3 regions of the Pseudomonas caspiana genome follow, and region 2 is predicted to be linked to each of the others. Evidence: predicted binding sites of a transcription regulator. Region 2 holds the regulator's gene; each other region holds the start of a gene.
The links. The regulator FliA, encoded in region 2, starts transcription of late flagellar genes. The targets are predictions, from matches to a motif close to CTAAAGTTTNNNNNNNNNNNGCCGNTAA.
Positions count from the first base shown of each region.

Region 1: the regulator FliA is predicted to act here: its motif matches at 2,232-2,259, upstream of ABRP31_RS03470 (methyl-accepting chemotaxis protein).
Region 3: the regulator FliA is predicted to act here: its motif matches at 2,527-2,554, upstream of ABRP31_RS12975 (methyl-accepting chemotaxis protein).

Region 1 is NZ_CP167995.1:760,911-765,088, reverse strand. It holds gene mksF (Mks condensin complex protein MksF) at 1-415, shown strand, start outside; gene ABRP31_RS03470 (methyl-accepting chemotaxis protein) at 492-2,117, opposite strand; rRNA gene rrf (5S ribosomal RNA) at 2,430-2,545, opposite strand; rRNA gene ABRP31_RS03460 (23S ribosomal RNA) at 2,715-4,178, opposite strand, start outside.
Region 2 is NZ_CP167995.1:1,766,197-1,770,374, forward strand. It holds gene flhF (flagellar biosynthesis protein FlhF) at 1-598, shown strand, start outside; gene fleN (flagellar synthesis regulator FleN) at 714-1,547, shown strand; gene fliA (RNA polymerase sigma factor FliA) at 1,544-2,284, shown strand; gene ABRP31_RS07990 (chemotaxis response regulator CheY) at 2,577-2,951, shown strand; gene ABRP31_RS07995 (protein phosphatase CheZ) at 2,971-3,759, shown strand; gene ABRP31_RS08000 (chemotaxis protein CheA) at 3,798-4,178, shown strand, end outside.
Region 3 is NZ_CP167995.1:2,826,910-2,831,087, forward strand. It holds gene ABRP31_RS12960 (chemotaxis protein CheA) at 1-512, opposite strand, end outside; gene ABRP31_RS12965 (STAS domain-containing protein) at 559-849, opposite strand; gene ABRP31_RS12970 (response regulator) at 888-1,256, opposite strand; gene ABRP31_RS12975 (methyl-accepting chemotaxis protein) at 1,266-2,480, opposite strand; gene ABRP31_RS12980 (LysR family transcriptional regulator) at 2,999-3,916, opposite strand; gene ABRP31_RS12985 (aspartate aminotransferase family protein) at 4,018-4,178, shown strand, end outside.

The DNA of each region.
Region 1 (4,178 bases), 1.0 Mb from region 2:
ACTGGCGTTCGAGATCACAAAGGTCAACGGCCAGCCAGTGATCCATACCGACATCGACGGCGCGGCATCAAACGGCACCACGATGACCATCAAGGCGCTGACCAACATGTACCTGTTGCTGCACTTGATGGATCGCGATCAAGCCGGTCGCGTGCGCTTGCCTTACTACCTGGACGAAGCAGCAGACATCGACGAGAAGAACCAGGCAGCGCTACTGGAGACCAGTTTGCAACTGGGCTTCGTACCGATTCTGGCGAGTGTAAAGCCGCAAGTCTCGGCTCATGTGGCCATCGACCTGGAAGGCGGCAGTGGGCCTAACGGCATCTACATTGATGAGGCGGACTGGAAGTACATCCGTCGACGTGATGAGGTGAAGGCGACTGTTTCTGAAGTCGCAGAGGAAGCGGCTGAATAAGCTGAGTCCGCATGAACAAAAAAGGCCGCATGAGAATGCGGCCTTTTTTGTAGGCGTTTTCGAGGTTCGGTGTTCGTTAAATCTTGAACTTGCCCACCATCTGATTCAACTCGACAGCCAGGCGCGACAACTCCTGGCTGGCTGCGTTGGTCTGGTGAGCGCCGTCGGAAGACTGCAGCGACAGGTCTCGGATGTTGACCAGGTTGCGATCCACTTCGCGGGACACTTGCGCCTGCTCTTCTGCCGCACTGGCGATCACCAGGTTACGGTCGGAAATTTCACCCACGCTGCGGGTGATTTCTTCTAGAGCATCACCGGCACTGCGAGCCACATCCAGAGTACTTTGAGCGCGGTTGCTGCTGTTCTGCATAGAAGCCACCGCCTTGCTGCTCCCTTGCTGAATGCCGCTGACCATGACTTCAATTTCTTGCGTGGACTGCTGAGTACGATGGGCTAGCGCCCGGACTTCGTCAGCTACAACCGCAAACCCACGCCCGGCTTCCCCGGCACGCGCTGCCTCAATGGCCGCGTTGAGGGCCAGCAGATTGGTCTGCTCTGCGATGGCACGGATTACGTCCAGAACCTTACCGATATCTTGAGTCTGATCAGCCAGACTTCGGATCTGCTCGGAAGTGATTTCGACATCCGTAGTCATTTGCTGGATCGCATTAACCGTTTCCTGCACTCGCTGGCGACCTTGCATGGCTGAAGTGCTGGACTGCTGCGATGCGGTAGAGGTGTTGACTGCGTTGCTGGCAACTTCCTCGACAGCTGCGGTCATCTCGTTGACGGCTGTCGCGGCTTGTTCGATTTCATTGTTTTGTTGCTGCAGGGATCGCGAACCTTCCTCAGTCACCGCATTGAGCTCTTCGGCCGCTGAAGCGACCTGAGTGGCCGACCCGGAGATCCGCTGCAGGGTGTCGCGCAGGTTAATCTGCATGGTTTGCAGCGCTTGCTGGAGACGCGTGACTTCATCACGACCGCTCACCTGAGCTGTCGTCGTCAAATCCCCACGCGCTACGTCTTCAGCGGCACGTACCGCCTCACTGAGAGGGCGAACGATGCTGCGAGTCAGGATTATTGCCAGCAGGACGGTCAGTGCAGCGGTCAACACCAGCACTGCAATGATGATATTACGTGCGCTGGTGTATTCGCTGGCGGAGTCAGCCACGGCGGCATCTGCGCCCTTGGTGTTGAGTTCCAGCAGGCTCTCCACTAAAGGAGCCATCTGATCCGAATATTTCTTGAGTTCACCGCTGATCAGACCTGGGATCTCGGCGTCACGCTTGGCGAGAGAGGCCTGGCGCAGTTTGTCCTGAGCGATCAGGTAGTTGCTCAGAGCTTCTTTAAACTGCTGAAACTTCGTGCCTTCTTCTGCGCTGCGAACCAAAGGAGCGTATGCAGCGACAATCGTGTTGGCCTTCTTGGTCAGGACTTCAAGACGGGCTTCTGCTTTGTCGATATCCGCCTGAGTGCGATTGACCATAATGAGGTAAGACATGGTGCGGAAGCGCGAGGTGGTATCAGCCAACTCTCCCAGCAGCCGAGTGGACTTCAGCCAGCCTCCGCCAAGATCCGTCGTGTTTTTATTGAGCCCGGACATTTTATCCAGACTCATAACACCGAGGAACAAAACGAATAAGGCCATAAGGGAGAAACAGAGAGCGGCGCGAAGGGCAATTCCGAGATTACGCAGTGTCATGCGGGCTGAACTCACAGAATGAAGTTAGCAAGCTATCGGCCGCCATACGGGAATATGAAGGTGTGTGTTTCAGTATGTTTCGCCTAGAACGTAGGCGATAGATAGGCAGCGCCGGTATCGGCCTCTTCGCGAATAAATTCGCTCCTTACAGGATTGCGGCAATCGCTCTTCCCATTGAACTTGTAGGAGCTGCCGAAGGCTGCGAAACGGTGTATGCGTCGGAACGCGTGAGCCTCCATCGCCGCAGGACTTTTTCTTCGCGCACAAACAAAACCCCTGAACGCATAAGCGATCAGGGGTTCTGGAATTTAATCTTGACGATGACCTACTCTCACATGGGGAAACCCCACACTACCATCGGCGATACATCGTTTCACTTCTGAGTTCGGGATGGGATCAGGTGGTTCCAATGCTCTATGGTCGTCAAGAAATTCGGTTGCCGGCTCGTCGCCCTTGCGGGTGACGCTCCAGCCAATGGGTATGTGATAGATCAGGTTCAGTGTGCGAACAAACTTTCGGTTCGTGTCGTCTTCACAGTCACCGCAATCTGATGCCCTGCTCTTTTTAAGAGAAGGTCGCAGATTGCTTGGGTGTTATATGGTCAAGCCTCACGGGCAATTAGTATGGGTTAGCTCAACGCCTCACAGCGCTTACACACCCCACCTATCAACGTCGTAGTCTTCGACGGCCCTTCAGGGAACTCAAGGTTCCAGTGAGATCTCATCTTGAGGCAAGTTTCCCGCTTAGATGCTTTCAGCGGTTATCTTTTCCGAACATAGCTACCCGGCAATGCCACTGGCGTGACAACCGGAACACCAGAGGTTCGTCCACTCCGGTCCTCTCGTACTAGGAGCAGCCCCTCTCAAATCTCAAACGTCCACGGCAGATAGGGACCGAACTGTCTCACGACGTTCTAAACCCAGCTCGCGTACCACTTTAAATGGCGAACAGCCATACCCTTGGGACCGGCTTCAGCCCCAGGATGTGATGAGCCGACATCGAGGTGCCAAACACCGCCGTCGATATGAACTCTTGGGCGGTATCAGCCTGTTATCCCCGGAGTACCTTTTATCCGTTGAGCGATGGCCCTTCCATACAGAACCACCGGATCACTAAGACCTACTTTCGTACCTGCTCGACGTGTCTGTCTCGCAGTCAAGCGCGCTTTTGCCTTTATACTCTACGACCGATTTCCGACCGGTCTGAGCGCACCTTCGTACTCCTCCGTTACTCTTTAGGAGGAGACCGCCCCAGTCAAACTACCCACCATACACTGTCCTCGATCCGGATGACGGACCTGAGTTAGAACCTCAAAGTTGCCAGGGTGGTATTTCAAGGATGGCTCCACGCAGACTGGCGTCCACGCTTCAAAGCCTCCCACCTATCCTACACAAGCAAATTCAAAGTCCAGTGCAAAGCTATAGTAAAGGTTCACGGGGTCTTTCCGTCTAGCCGCGGATACACTGCATCTTCACAGCGATTTCAATTTCACTGAGTCTCGGGTGGAGACAGCGCCGCCATCGTTACGCCATTCGTGCAGGTCGGAACTTACCCGACAAGGAATTTCGCTACCTTAGGACCGTTATAGTTACGGCCGCCGTTTACCGGGGCTTCGATCAAGAGCTTCGCGTTAGCTAACCCCATCAATTAACCTTCCGGCACCGGGCAGGCGTCACACCCTATACGTCCACTTTCGTGTTTGCAGAGTGCTGTGTTTTTAATAAACAGTCGCAGCGGCCTGGTATCTTCGACCGGCATGAGCTTACGGAGCAAGTCCTTCACCCTCACCGGCGCACCTTCTCCCGAAGTTACGGTGCCATTTTGCCTAGTTCCTTCACCCGAGTTCTCTCAAGCGCCTTGGTATTCTCTACCCAACCACCTGTGTCGGTTTGGGGTACGGTTCCTGGTTACCTGAAGCTTAGAAGCTTTTCTTGGAAGCATGGCATCAACCACTTCGTGTTCTAAAAGAACACTCGTCATCAGCTCTCGGCCTTAAGATCCCGGATTTACCTAAGATCTCAGCCTACCACCTTAAACTTGGACAACCAACGCCAAGCTGGC
Region 2 (4,178 bases):
GCGTTACGTACTCAAGTATGGCGCGCAGAACATTGCTCTGGTGAGCATGGACAGCTTCCGTATCGGTGCTCAGGAGCAGCTCAAGACATTGGGTCGTATTCTCAATGTGCCGGTGACTCACGTTGATCCTGGTCAATCACTGGCGCAGGCGCTGGACCCTCTGTTGCGCAAGCGTGTTGTGTTGATCGACACTGCGGGCCTGCAAGCCAGCGACCCGGCCTTGCGCATGCAGCTGGAAAGCCTGGCCGGGCGCGGTATCAAGTCGCGTAATTATCTGGTGCTGGCAACCACCAGCCAGAAACAGGTGCTCACTGCCGCGTATCACAGCTACAAACGCTGTGGTCTGGCCGGTTGCATCCTGACCAAGCTGGACGAAACCGCCAGCCTGGGCGAAGTACTCAGTCTTGCCATCAGTCATGAGTTGCCTGTGGCCTATCTGACCGATGGACCACGAATTCCTGATGATCTTCACCTGCCACGTCGGCACCAATTGGTGACGCGCGCGGTCAATGTGCAGATGCAAGAAGAGCCAAGCGAAGAGGCCATGGCGGATATGTTCGCCGACCTTTACCACAACCCCAACAAACGGGTCGGTTAAGTGATGCGAACAATTGAAACTTACCTGCATCGATGGTCTGCCTGGCACGGCTCTTCATTGAGCGTGTCGCCCGCAATCTGGCTTCGGTCTACGCAACACAAGGTAAAAAACTAACATGGGCAGCATGCATCCCGTACAGGTGATCGCGGTGACCGGCGGCAAGGGTGGCGTCGGTAAGACTAACGTGTCAGTGAACCTTTCGCTGGCCTTGGCCGAGCTTGGCCGGCGCGTCATGCTGCTGGACGCCGACCTTGGCCTGGCCAATGTCGATGTCCTTCTGGGGCTTACGCCCAAGCGCACCCTTGCTGATGTGATCGAAGGGCGCTGTGAGCTTCGCGACGTCTTGTTGCAAGGCCCGGGCGGGATTCGCATCGTGCCTGCTGCTTCCGGCACGCAGAGCATGGTTCATCTGAGTCCGGCGCAGCACGCTGGCCTGATCCAGGCTTTCAGCGACATTGGCGATAATCTTGACGTATTGGTGATCGACACGGCCGCCGGTATCGGTGAGTCAGTGGTCAGCTTTGTCCGGGCGGCTCAGGAAGTGTTGCTGGTGGTGTGTGATGAGCCTACTTCCATCACCGACGCCTATGCCTTGATCAAGCTGCTCAACCGCGACTACGGGATGAACCGCTTCCGCGTTCTGGCCAACATGGCCCAGAGCCCGCAGGAAGGGCGCAACCTGTTCGCCAAGCTGACCAAAGTGACTGATCGTTTTCTGGACGTGGCCTTGCAATATGTAGGCGCCGTACCTTACGACGAGTGCGTGCGTAAGGCTGTCCAGAAGCAACGTGCGGTATACGAAGCTTTTCCACGCTCCAAATGCTCCCTGGCGTTCAAGGCTATTGCGCAGAAGGTCGATACCTGGCCACTGCCTGCCAACCCGCGTGGGCATCTCGAGTTCTTCGTTGAGCGACTGGTTTACCAGACAAGCGCAGGGCCTGTTCAATGACCGCGAGCGGCTATCAGATGTACAGCAAAGCGTCCCGGAACTCGCAATATGAGCTGATCGAGCGGTATGCTCCGCTCGTCAAGCGCATTGCGTACCACTTGCTGGCTCGTTTGCCAGCCAGTGTTCAGGTTGAAGACTTGATTCAGGCAGGCATGATCGGCTTGTTGGAAGTGTCCACCAAGTACGATTGCACCAAGGGTGCCAGTTTCGAGACCTATGCCGGGATTCGTATTCGCGGTGCGATGCTCGATGAAGTGCGTAAGGGAGACTGGGCGCCTCGCTCGGTCCACCGCAATACGCGCATGGTCAGTGACGCAATTCGCTCAATTGAAGCAAAAACAGGTCGCGACGCTAAAGATCATGAGGTTGCGGCCGAACTCCAATTGAGTCTCGATGATTATTACGGGATTTTGAACGATACCTTGGGCAGTCGCCTCTTCAGTTTCGACGACCTTTTGCAGGACGGCGAACATGAAGGACTGCATGAGGATGGCGCAAGCGGTTCGCTTGAGCCGTCGCGTGACCTGGAAGATGAACGCTTCCAGGCTGCGTTGGCAGATGCAATCGCCAACTTGCCGGAACGTGAACGTCTGGTTTTGGCGCTGTACTATGACGAGGAGCTGAACCTCAAGGAAATCGGTGAGGTCCTGGGGGTCAGTGAATCTCGAGTCAGCCAGTTACACAGCCAGTGCGCAGCTCGTTTACGAGGGCGTTTGGGAGAGTGGCGAGCGCGTTGACAGGTGGTACGTAATCCTTGGTGATTGCGTGTCGCGTGTGAGCAGGCTGTGCAAAGCGTTACGTGGGACAGTGGACAAGGCTGGAGCCATACAGGCATTCGCTCCACGGACTGTTAAAAGCAATAGCTTTCATGCAGCCCGTGGATTTGCTGTGCGGTTTCCATAGTTGTTGATTTACCAAGCCCGTCGTCGTTTTCGTGCAGCCAATGTGAGCTGTGCCAGTATTGATTGAACAGCGCGTTCAGGTGCTGAACGCGTCAAAGACTGCTTGGAGGTCGAATTGGACAAGAACATGAAAATCCTCATCGTTGATGACTTCTCAACGATGCGGCGGATCATTAAAAACCTGCTGCGTGATCTGGGCTTCACCAACACGTCCGAAGCCGATGACGGGCTTACCGCGTTGCCGATGCTGGAAAGCGGTTCCTTTGACTTTCTGGTAACGGACTGGAACATGCCTGGGATGACCGGTATCGACCTGCTGCGTAAAGTGCGTGCCGATGAGCGCCTCAAACACCTGCCGGTGTTGATGGTGACCGCAGAAGCCAAGCGCGACCAGATCATTGAAGCGGCTCAGGCCGGCGTCAATGGTTATGTCGTCAAGCCATTCACGGCTCAGGCGCTGAAAGAAAAGATCGACAAGATCTTTGAGCGCGTCAATAGCTGATGTATGCCGCGAGGGCTCTATGGAGAACAACGAAACGTCAATGGGCGAGTTTGAAGCGACCCTGAAAAAACACGCAAGCGAGCTCGTGACGAGCCTTGAAAAAGGCCGTTTCGGCGACGCTGTGCAACTGATCCATGAGCTTAACCAGGCTCGAGATCGTGGCCTGTATCAAGAAATCGGCAAGCTGACGCGCGAGCTGCACAGTGCGATCGTCAATTTCCAGATTGACCCGAACATGCCGCAAGCTGAAGAAGTGTCCCAGATCACGGACGCCACCGAACGCCTGTCGTATGTTGTCAGGCTCACGGAAGGTGCGGCTAACCGCACCATGGACCTGGTCGAGGAAAGTACTCCGCTGATGCACAGTCTGAACGACGAGGCCAAGGCCTTGAGTGCGGACTGGGGGCGTTTCATGCGGCGTGAAGTCAGCGCTGAAGAGTTTCGTGAACTGGCGCGCCGTGTTGATGGTTTCTTGACGCGCAGCGAAAAGGATACCCACCAGGTTTCCTCCAACCTCAACGACATTCTGCTGGCTCAGGACTTCCAGGACCTGACCGGCCAGGTGATCAAACGCGTGACGCAATTGGTCACTGAAGTCGAGAGCAATCTGCTCAAACTGGTGCTCATGGCCAGTCATGTAGACCGCTTTGCGGGCATCGAACACGACGACGAATCCATCCGCGCAGAAAAAGATCCACAAAAACATATCAAACAGGGTGAAGGTCCGCAGATTCATGCCGATAAACGGGAAGACGTTGTGTCCGGACAGGACGATGTAGACGATCTGCTATCGAGCCTGGGCTTCTAAGTCTGGTCTGTTGACGGTTAATTTTAGGGAGCACCCCAATGAGCTTCGGCGCCGATGAAGAGATCCTTCAGGATTTTCTGGTAGAGGCCGGCGAAATTCTGGAGCAGTTGTCTGAACAGTTGGTCGAGCTGGAAAGCCGACCGGATGACGCAGATCTGCTCAATGCAATTTTTCGCGGTTTTCACACTGTAAAAGGGGGCGCCGGCTTCCTCCAGCTCCATGAGCTGGTGGAGTGCTGCCACATCGCCGAGAACGTCTTCGACATCCTGCGCAAGGGTGAGCGTCGCGTAGACTCGGAATTGATGGACGTGGTCCTTGAAGCGCTGGATGCGGTCAATGCGATGTTCAGCCAAGTGCGTGAGCGCAGTGAAGTAACTCCGGCTACACCGGAATTGCTGGCTGCACTGGCGCGTCTGGCA
Region 3 (4,178 bases), 1.1 Mb from region 2:
CGAAATACGTCATGACCGAAACGCAGGGAAATATGCCAAAGCACAGCACTGGTTTGTTCGGTGTGGGTTTCTGCGTCCGGGATGACTTCCAGCTCATCGCTGCTGACGCCGGCGGGTGCCTGGTAAGCCTGCAGTTTTTTGCGCAGCTCGGCCTCCCGGGCCACAGCCGGAGCTTGCAGTTGGCCGCCTTGGCTGGCGACGACCTCAATCAATTCGAGCATATGATCGCCGGACTTCAACAGCACAGCGATCAGGCCGGCGTCAGCCGCAACGCAGCCTTCGCGCAGGCGATCCAGTACGTCTTCGACGATATGCGTGAAGCTGACAATCGGGTCCAGTCCAAACAGACCGGCCGAGCCCTTGATGGTATGCGCAGCACGAAAGATTGCGCCGATGGCGTCGGCGTCACCGGGTTCGCATTCCAGTTGCAGCAATGACTCTTCCATCGCCTCCAACAGCTCGCGAGCCTCGACGATGAACGTTTGTAATGCCTGGTCGAGATTGATGCTCACGCTCAGTTCCTTTTCTCGTGGAGGCCGTGGCTGGGCAAGAGGGTGATTAAACCGTCGGTGCCATGCCACTCAATTGCAGGGTTTCCAGTACCGCTTTGCTGTGGCCGGTCAAGGTCAGCGCGGTCCCGGCTTTAGAGGCCTCGCGCGTGATCATGATCAGCAGTTGCAAGCCTGCGCCGTCCATTTCGGTGATCTGCGACAGATCGATCTCCATCTGCGGCGTTGCGCCCAGCCGGGGCAGCAGTTGGGCGGACAACTCCGAGGCGGTATAGATAGTCAGCTCACCGTCGATGTTCACGTGTGCCGTGTCATTGAGTACTTCGCATGCAAGCGGCATCGCAACCTCCCGGTATCAGGCATCAAGTAACAGGCAAATCAGGGCAGGATCAGCTTGGAAACCGCGGCCAGCATTTGTGCTGGCTGGAAGGGTTTGACTACCCAGGCTTTGGCACCCGCAGCCTGACCTTCCATCTTTTTCGATTCCTGAGACTCGGTGGTCAGCATGATGATTGGCGTGAACTTGTAGTTCGGCAGCTTCTTCACCTCTTTGACGAACGTGATGCCATCCATGTTTGGCATGTTTACGTCGCTGATGATCAGGTGCACTTTCTGGCCATTGAGCTTGCTCAATGCATCACGGCCGTCGCTGGCTTCGATGACGTCGTAACCGGCGCTTTTCAGAGCAATGCCGACCACTTGACGAACGCTGCTGGAGTCGTCGACAACCAATACATTTTTAGCCATGAGGCTCTCCTAAAAGAAGGTTATTTCCTGGGAATTCTGCTGACCGGCGCTGCTGCCATGGTGCGTGTCGCGCTGCTCGTCGGTGGCGTAGGTCGCCTCCATACGTGCCAGCCAACTGCGCGCATCAATCGTCAATGCCTGATCGGGTGCCTGCGTGGCTTGCTGAAGATGGGCATGCAGGTCGTCAATGTTGTCTCGTACGTGAGTCAGGATCTGGCTGACCCGATCCTGAAATTGCAGGCTGACCAGCACTTCAGTCATTTCGTCACGGATACCAAAGCTTTCCTGCTGAAGCATTTCGGCTGATTCGCCGAGGCGCTCGGTGACGCTTTTGAAACGCTCCAGAACACGCTGAATGCTGCTTTCCGAGTTCGACACCGAGTTGCTGTCCTGATCGGCGCCGCTGGAGGCTGCCTGTACCAACTGAGTGATAGCGGTATTGATGATGTCGACCTTGGCTGACATCTGTTGGCCGGTTTCGCTGGACTTGCTCGACAGGCTGCGCACGGCATCGGCAACCACCGCAAAACCACGACCAGCCTCGCCAGCACGGGCGGCTTCGATGGCTGCGTTGAGGGCCAGCAAGTTGGTTTGCGCAGCGATGGCGGCAACGTCGGCGGCCATTGTGCGCAGCTCGCCGGTGTAGGCGGTGAGATTGCGAACCTGCGCGAGAGTCTCGTCGCGGCTGGTCTGGGTGGCCTTGAGGGAGTTGATGACCTGAACCAGGTCGTTGTCGCTCTGCGCGAGAACCTGCAGGGCACCATCAGTGTCTGCTCCGCCCAGATCGCCCGCCGCGTGTTGAGACGCGTGGACTGTCTCCTGGAGCCGCGAGGATATGCCGGTGAAACGATTGGCCAGCGAAACGATGGCGGTTTCTGTCTGCTGGCGCGAGCTTTCTACCTGCTTGGCCCAGATTGGCATCGCGCCCAGCAGAACTTCGTTGATCTGTGCATTGGATTGCAGCGAGGCGTTGTCCGCAGCTTGCTGTTGATACAGCGCTGCTGCCTGACTTACTGCTTGAAGTTTACGATTCTGACTGGATGCAGCGAATAACCCGGTTGCAACGCCTACTGCCAGCACAGCAGCACTCAAACCGATATTCAACTGCGTCGGCGCCGACAACAACAGCGCGGCACAACCTGCTGCCGCAGGTACCAGTGGAAACCAGAGGAAAAGCGCAGCAGTTTTGTGGCGAGTAGGGCTACCGTTTGGGCTCGGCGTCATGGTTCGTTCCTTGAACAGCAACAAAGGAAATATTATGAATACCGTGTTATCTGCAACGATGGCTGAGACTTTAGTCACATTACTGGCGTCAATCGTCGAGCAGTCGGACAAAAATCTCTTCGTTCGAGGGCATGTCGTTACGCATGTGGCGTTTTGAATAGAGGATGAACCCCGAGATCACAGGGCTTTCCCTTATAGCGACTCAGGAAAAACCGTAGCAGGGCAGTGCCAGAACGGAAATATTTTGTCTTGAATGACCGTAAATTTTTTTATATTCAGGGTCGGTTGGTGTCTTCTCGGCTGGTCAAGCGACTGATGATGGCGCAGAAGCTATTGCTCAATAGAGCCTGGCGAGTGGCTACAACGGCCTGATTTGGAAAGCATTTCCGACAAGAGTTGGACAAGGCAGGGAGCGGTTATCCCGCCACCTCAGCTTTTCGTCAGTTGTTGCAGCTCCACTCGTTGCCGCGAGCCAGCGCGGTGCGGTAAGCAACGTTTGCCCTGTTTTGAGCGTGACGCTACCGCGCTTGCACCGGACGCCCCCACAACTCCATCACGAAGTCGACAAAACTACGCAATTTTGGTGAGCGGTAGCGATCCTGGGCATACAGTAAATGCATCGGACGGCAGGGCAATTGGTAATCGGGCAACAACGCAATCAGCCTGCCGTCGGCCAGATCTTCGCGCACCAGAGCGTCGGGCATCATGACGATCCCGGCTCCAGCGCGAGCGGCTTTATGCAGACCGGCAGACGTATTCATGGTGATCGGACCGCTAACCGGAACCCGCACCTCGCCATCCGCACCGGTCAGTCGCCAGTGTTTTTCAGCTGCACTCCAGTCATCACCCGCCGGATAGGCAAAGGCCAGGCAGTCGTGCTGCTGTAAGTCCATGGGCTCGAGGGGGATACCGCGGCGTTTTAGATAAGACGGCGCGGCGCACAGGGTCAGGGTGTAGTCCTGCAAAGGTCTGGCGATCAGGCTTGAGCTATGAAGCCGGCCCAGACGGATCGCGGCGTCGAACCCCTGGCCGATCAAATCCATTCGCTCGTTGCTCCAGACGATATCCAGTTTGATCTGCGGGTAACGGTCAATGAACTCGCTAAGCGCCGGGGCCAGGCTTTCCGAGCCAAAGGTGAAAGGTGCAGTGATCCGCAATGTCCCCTGGGGAATATCCTGAGATTGCGCCGCCAGTTGCTCGGAGTCGGCGACCAACGCCAAGACATCCACGCAACGCTGGTAGTAAGTGGCGCCGAACTCTGTGAGGCCCTGCCGACGGGTCGTGCGTTTAAGCAGACTGACGCCCAGCCGCTGTTCCAGCGCCCGTAAATGGTTGCCGACCATGGTGGTCGACATGCCGCACTCGAGCGCCGCCGCCGTCATGCTGCCGGTTTCCACCACTTTCACAAAAACCGACATTGCCTGGAGTAAGTCCATTATCAAGCCCAGCTTTAAAATGTATGAAGAGAATAGCCGTTTATCCAGCTCAGGTTGCTAACGATACTGGAAAAAACAACGCCTGAGATGGAGCTTCAAACATGACCGCCACTAGCCTGATGAGCACTTACCAACCCCTTGCACTGGGTTTTACTCGCGGTCTGGGTACACGCCTGTGGGACGAGGCGGGTCGCGAATATCTGGATGCGGTAGCAGGCGTGGCGGTTACCAATGTGGGTCATTCACATCCCCGGCTGGTGGC